DNA from 2 places in the Streptomyces sp. NPDC003027 genome. Region 1 is predicted to be linked to the other one. Evidence: riboswitches for the same ligand, from Rfam matches in the RefSeq annotation. Region 1 holds a riboswitch; the other holds the start of a gene.
What was found. Region 1 has a riboswitch for glycine ahead of gcvT (glycine cleavage system aminomethyltransferase GcvT). Riboswitches for the same ligand answer to the same signal wherever they lie in the genome.
Positions count from the first base shown of each region.

Region 2: linked by a shared signal. The riboswitch ahead of gcvP (aminomethyl-transferring glycine dehydrogenase) and the one ahead of gcvT (glycine cleavage system aminomethyltransferase GcvT) in region 1 are both predicted to bind glycine.

Region 1 covers NZ_JBSFTU010000025.1:34,781-37,980, reverse strand. Annotated here, with positions in the region: gene gcvH (glycine cleavage system protein GcvH) at 1-42, opposite strand, end outside; gene gcvT (glycine cleavage system aminomethyltransferase GcvT) at 143-1,282, opposite strand; glycine riboswitch at 1,433-1,544, opposite strand; gene ACWDX6_RS19225 (AAA family ATPase) at 1,684-2,349, shown strand; gene ACWDX6_RS19220 (enhanced serine sensitivity protein SseB) at 2,479-3,200, shown strand, end outside.
Region 2 covers NZ_JBSFTU010000037.1:9,582-12,781, forward strand. Annotated here, with positions in the region: gene ACWDX6_RS23515 (DNA polymerase IV) at 1-752, shown strand, start outside; gene ACWDX6_RS23520 (PRC-barrel domain-containing protein) at 941-1,303, opposite strand; glycine riboswitch at 1,427-1,525, shown strand; gene gcvP (aminomethyl-transferring glycine dehydrogenase) at 1,704-3,200, shown strand, end outside.

The DNA of each region.
Region 1 (3,200 bases):
CTCGTGCTCCTTGGTGTAGCGCAGCTGCTGGGGGTTGCTCATGACCTGATTCTCCTGGATCGGGGGAGTGCTGATGAACGTGGGTCTTGCGGGATGAGACGGGAGGTGAGACGGGCGGTGGGACGGGTCCCGCCGGGAAACGTCACTTCCGGCGCTTGTAGAACGGCAGCGCCACGACCTCGTACGGCTCATGGGTGCCGCGGATGTCCACACCTACACCCGGCGTGCCCGGCTCGGCGTGCGCCGCGTCCACGTACGCCATGGCGATCGGCTTTCCGAGGGTCGGGGAGGGGGCGCCGGAGGTGACCTCGCCGACGACCTCGCCGTGCGCGACGACCGGCATCCCGGCGCGCGGGACCCGGCGGCCCTCGGCGACCAGGCCGACGAGCTTGCGCGGCGGGGCGGTCTCGGCGCGCTCGGCGGCCTTCTCCAGCGCCTCGCGGCCGACGAAGCGGCCCTCGTTGGTCGTCTTCTCGAACTTGACGACCCGGCCGAGACCGGCGTCGAACGGGGTCAGGGAGGTGGTCAGCTCGTGCCCGTACAGCGGCATGCCCGCCTCCAGGCGGAGCGTGTCACGGCAGGACAGACCGCAGGGGATCAGGCCGACGGGGGCGCCGGCCTCCGTCAGCGCCTTCCACACGCCCTCGGCGTGCTCGGGCTTCACGAACAGCTCGAAGCCGTCCTCGCCGGTGTAGCCGGTACGGGCGATCAGCGCGGGGACCCCGGCGACCGTGCCGGGCAGACCGGCGTAGTACTTCAGCCCGTCCAGGTCGGCGTCGGTCAGCGACTTCAGGATGCCGGGGGACTCGGGGCCCTGGACGGCGATCAGCGCGTAGGCGTCGCGGTCGTCGCGCACCTCGGCGTCGAAGCCGGCCGCCCGCTCGGTGAGCGCGTCCAGGACGATCTGGGCGTTGGAGGCGTTGGCGACGACCAGATATTCGGCCGGTGCGGCCTCGCGCTCCTGGAGCCGGTACACGATCAGGTCGTCCAGGATGCCGCCGTCCTCCTGGCAGATCATCGTGTAGCGGGCCCGGCCCACCCCCACCGTGGAGATGTTGCCGACCAGCGCGAAGTCGAGCAGCTCGGCGGCCTGCGGCCCGGTGACGGCGATCTCCCCCATGTGGGAGAGGTCGAAGAGGCCCGCCTTGGTGCGGACGGCGTTGTGCTCGTCGCGCTCGCTGCCGTAACGCAGCGGCATGTCCCAGCCCGCGAAGTCGGTCATGGTCGCGCCCAGGGAGCGATGCAGGGCATCGAGGGCGGTCAGGCGGGGGGCAGTGCTCATGGGTGTGGCTCCCGGATCCCAGGGCGAAAAAAATCATGACGGACGAGGACGATCCTCCCCATCTGTCATGGAACCTGAGAGGTTCACCGAGAGCATCCTCGGCTTGCACCTTGGGTGGGGCGCGACAACGCGCCCGCTTTTCAGATCTGCCTCATCCGCGCGGTACGGGGCCTGAGAGATTCAAGGGAGGGTCTTGCTCCTTCGGCGCCCGGACTGCTACAGCACTGCTACAGCCTGTCCGGGACTCTCCCGCGCGGATTCGAGCGGCCGGTATGTGGTTGTGTGCGCTTGGCGCGCACATCATTGCACGCGGGTCCTGATCGGCAAATCGCTTGTGCCTCATTACCGTCTCTTTACACTTCTTGGGGAAGGGTCTTCAGGACCCGACAGGGGGAGAAGCGATGACGTTCCAGCGAACCGGCGCCTACGCGGCCACCGGCATACCGGCCCAGCGCGCCCGGGCCAGGACCCGGCGCCGCGCCGCCGCGCGCCTGCTCCGCGACCTGCGCGACCGGGACGGGCGCGGCCCGAGCGTGCTCGCCTTCGCCGCCGGCGACCTGGTGGTCGTCTCCGGGCTGCCCGGCAGCGGCAAGTCGACGCTGCTGCGCCAGGCCGCCGACGGACGCGGCATCGACTCGCAGGACGCCCGCGAGCGCTGGGAGGCGCGGATGCCCCGCTTCCTGCCGTACGCCGTCTACCGCCCGCTGGTGCGCGTCTCGCACTACGCCGGGCTGCGCCGCGCCCTGCGCGCCGGCCGGAGCGTGATAGTCCACGACTGCGGCACCCAGTCCTGGGTGCGCAACTGGCTCGCCCGCGAAGCCCGCCGCCGCGGCCGCTCCCTGCATCTGGTCCTGCTCGACGTCACCCCCGCCGCCGCCCGCGAGGGCCAGCGGGAGCGGGGCCGCGGGGTGTCCGGGTACGCCTTCGCCCGGCACCGCCGGGCGGTCGGCCGGCTGCTGCGCTCCGTCGAGGCGGGCCGGCTGCCCCGCGGCTGCGCCTCGGCGACCCTGCTCGACCGGGACGCGGCGGCCGCGCTACGGAAGATCGCCTTCCGGGACGCGCACTGACCGGCGGGGGAGCGGCGGCGTCCCGGACCGGCGCGCTCCGTACGCTTGTGGCCACGACGGCGCCGGGGCGGCGTTAGGGTTCTGCCCCGAGGGCGCGCGACCGGACGCGTGAGAAGGGGAACCGAGACCGTGGACGTTACGTGGCCGGGCAATGAGCTCGAAGAGGTACTGGCCGCCTCGCTCGGCAACCCCGCCGCGGGCGGCCGGCTCGTCGAGGTCCTCGGCCGCAGCCCCGTCTGGGTGCCGCTGCCCAACGGCGGCAGCCCCGAGAGCAGCGACCTGGACCTGCCCACGATGGAGATCGACGGCATCCCGTACGTCCCCGTCTTCAGCTCCGAGCAGCAGTTCCTCGCCTGCGTCGGCAGCCACATGTCGTTCACCGTCGCGCCCGCCCGCGAGTTCGCCCGCGGCCTGCCGCCGCAGCTCGGCATCGCCGTGAACCCCGGCGGCACCGTCGGCGCCCCGCTGCCCCCGCCCGCCGTCGCCGAACTCTGCCGGGCCGGACGCACCCCGCTGGACGGCCCCGCGAGCGGCGGCCGGGTCCGGCTCTTCGAACCCGACTGGCAGGACGACCCCGTCGACTTCCTCTCCGCCGCGGCCGCCGAGTTCGAGGCCACGGGCGTCGTCCTCACCGCCCGCCGCGCCCTCGCCAGCGTCGAGGGCACCGAACCCGCCCTCTTCGTCGGCGTCCAGCTCGCCGGCTGGGACGGCGTCGACCGCAACGCCCCGCTCGACGCGCTCGGCCGCGCGCTGGGCCGGGTCGAGGTCGCCTGGCCGGTCAATCTCATCCTCCTGGACGTTGCGCGGGACCCCGTGGCCGACTGGATGCTGGACCGGGTGCGCCCCTTCTA
Region 2 (3,200 bases), on a different contig from region 1:
TGTCGGACCTCGCGGAAGCGGGTGAGGACGAGCTTGTACGGCTGCTGGGGCGGGCGCACGGGGCCTCCCTGTACCGCATGGCCCAGGGGCACGACGACCGGCCCGTGGTGGCCGAGAGGGACGCGAAGTCCGTGTCGGTGGAGGACACCTTCGACGTGGACCTGCACGACCGGGTGCGGATCCGGACGGAGGTGGAGCGGCTCGCGGAGCGGTGCGTGGGCAGGCTCCGGGGTTCCGGGCACTCGGGCCGGACGATCGTGCTCAAGGTACGGCGGTACGACTTCTCGACGTTGACGCGGTCGGAGACGCTGCGCGGGCCCACGGACGATCCGGTGGTGGTGCGGGAGGCGGCGGGCCGGTTGCTGGAGGGTGTGGACACGACGGGCGGGGTGCGGCTGCTGGGCGTGGGGGTCAGCGGGCTGGCGGACTACACGCAGGAGGACCTGTTCGCGCAGGCGGAGGCGGCGGAGCCGCCGTCCGAGGAGGATTCGGGGGAGACGCCCGCGGCGCCGGAGGCGGTCGAGCCGGCGCCGGCCGAGCGGCGATGGGCGCCCGGGCACGACGTACGGCACGCGGTGTACGGCGCCGGGTGGGTGCAGGGCAGCGGAGTCGGGCGGGTCACCGTGCGCTTCGAGGAGCCGGGGTCGGGGCCGGGGCGGGTGCGGACCTTCCCCGTCGACGACCCGGAACTGGAGCCGGCGGACCCGCTGCCGCTGGTGGGGGGCGGGGCGGGGACGGCGGCGGTCGCTTAGGAACCGTCCCGCGGCGATCGCCCAGGAACCGTCCCCCGGCGGTTCCCGGATCGCTCTGGGACGTACAACGTGGTGCCCACGGGGGAGAAGAGCCGTGCGCGCTCGCGCGGGGACAAGCGGTCGCCCCGGGAAGGCCGCGGCCTGCGGCCGCCCGGGGCGAACCGGGCTGGAGAGGCCCGAGCGGCCGGTCAGGCTTCCTCCTGGCCCGCCAGGTGGCCGAAGTCGTGGTCCGGCACCGGCGGCAGGGCGATGTTGTAGTGGCGGTAGAGCTGGAGCTCCTGTTCCGGGGAGAGATGGCGGCCCACACCGAAGTCGGGGGCGTCCTTGATCAGGGCGCGCTCGTACGGGACGTGGAGACCGTCCTCGACCAGTTCGCTGGGCTCCAGAGGGACGAACGCGTCCCGGCTGAACAGTCCCGTGCGGACCGCGGCCCACTCCGGTACCCCCGTCGCGTCGTCGAGGTACACCTCGTCCACGGTGCCGATCTTGTTGCCGTCGCGGTCGAACGCCTTGCGGCCGATCAGGCTGCGCGGATCGATGTCGGTCTGCACGGTCCCTCCAACTGTCGCGACTGGTCTTCGAAGACCTTCAAAGACTACGAAAGTGCACATCTGGGATGTCGGCCACTTGAGCGATGGGAGCGGGAACCGCGCTGGTAGGCTGGCTGTGGCTGTCGACCCCGTGCGGGAGAGTCCTCCGGAGAGAACTTCCGGAGGCGCCGAAGGAGCAAATCCTCCCCGGAATCTCTCAGGCCCCTGTACCGCACGGACGAGGTCACTCTGGAAAGCAGGGCGGGCGTCCGACGGCATCCGCTCTCACCGACGGTGAAAGCCGGCGTGCCCTTCGGCGTGCCGGTGAAACTCTCAGGTTGAGATGACAGAGGGGGAGGCCGTCCGGGCACCCGCGCCGTGGTGCCCCTCGCAGGTCGTGACGACCAGGAGGCCTCCGTACATGACCGCCCACCGCATTCCGCTCTCCGAGCTCGAGCAGGGCATCCCGTTCGAACAGCGGCACATCGGGCCCGACGCCGAAGCCCGGGCCAAGATGCTCGCGCAGGTCGGCTACGGCTCCCTCGACGAGCTCACGGCCGCCGCCGTGCCGGACGTGATCAAGAGCGCCGAGGCGCTCGGCCTTCCCGACGCCCGCACCGAGGCCGAGGTCCTCGCCGAGCTGCGCCGGCTCGCCGACCGCAACCAGGTCCTCGCCCCGATGATCGGCCTCGGCTACTACGGCACCTTCACCCCGCCGGTGATCCTCCGCAACGTCATGGAGAACCCCGCCTGGTACACCGCGTACACGCCCTACCAGCCGGAGATCTCGCAGGGCCGCCTGGAGGCGCTGCTCAACTTCCAGACCATGGTCGCCGACCTCACCGGTCTGCCCACCTCCGGTGCCTCGCTGCTCGACGAGGGCACCGCGGCCGCCGAGGCCATGGCCCTCTCCCGGCGCGTCGGCAAGGTCAAGAACGGCGTCTTCCTCGTCGACGCCGACGCCCTGCCCCAGACCATCGCCGTCATCGAGACCCGCGCCGAACCGACCGGCGTCGAGGTCGTCGTCGCCGACCTGAGCGAGGGAATCCCCGCCGAGATCGCCGAGCGCGGTGTCTTCGGTGTGCTGATCCAGTACCCGGGGGCCTCCGGCGCCGTCCGGGACATCAAGCCCGTCATCGACGCCGCCCACGAGATCGGCGCGATCGTCACCGTCGCCGCCGACCTGCTGGCGCTCACCCTGCTCACCTCGCCCGGCGAGCTGGGGGCGGACATCGCCGTCGGCACGACCCAGCGCTTCGGCGTCCCGATGGGCTTCGGCGGGCCCCACGCCGGTTACATGGCCGTCCAGGACAAGCACGCCCGCTCCCTTCCCGGCCGCCTGGTCGGCGTCTCGGTCGACGCCGACGGCAACCGCGCCTACCGCCTGGCCCTGCAGACCCGCGAACAGCACATCCGCCGTGAGAAGGCCACCAGCAACATCTGCACGGCGCAGGTGCTGCTCGCCGTCATGGCCGGCATGTACGCCGTCTACCACGGCCCCGACGGTCTGAAGCAGATCGCCCAGCGCGTCCACCGGTACGCCACGGTCCTCGCCGAGGGCCTCAAGGCCGGTGGCGTCGAGATCGTGCACGGCTCGTACTTCGACACCCTCACCGTCCGCGTGCCCGGCAAGGCCGCCGAGGCCGTCGCCGCCGCCCGTGAGGCCGGTGTCAACCTGTACCTCGTCGACGCCGACCACGTGTCGATCTCCTGCGACGAGACCACCGGCCGCGCCCAGCTCGCCGCCGTGTGGGGCGCCTTCGGCGTCGACGCCGACATCGAGGCCCTGGACGCCGCCGCCGAGGACACGCTGCCCGACGGGCTCCTGCGCACCGACGCGTACCTGACCCACCCGGTCTTCCACGCGCACCGCTCCGAGACGTCGATGCTGCGCTACCTGCGCAAGCTCGCCGACCGC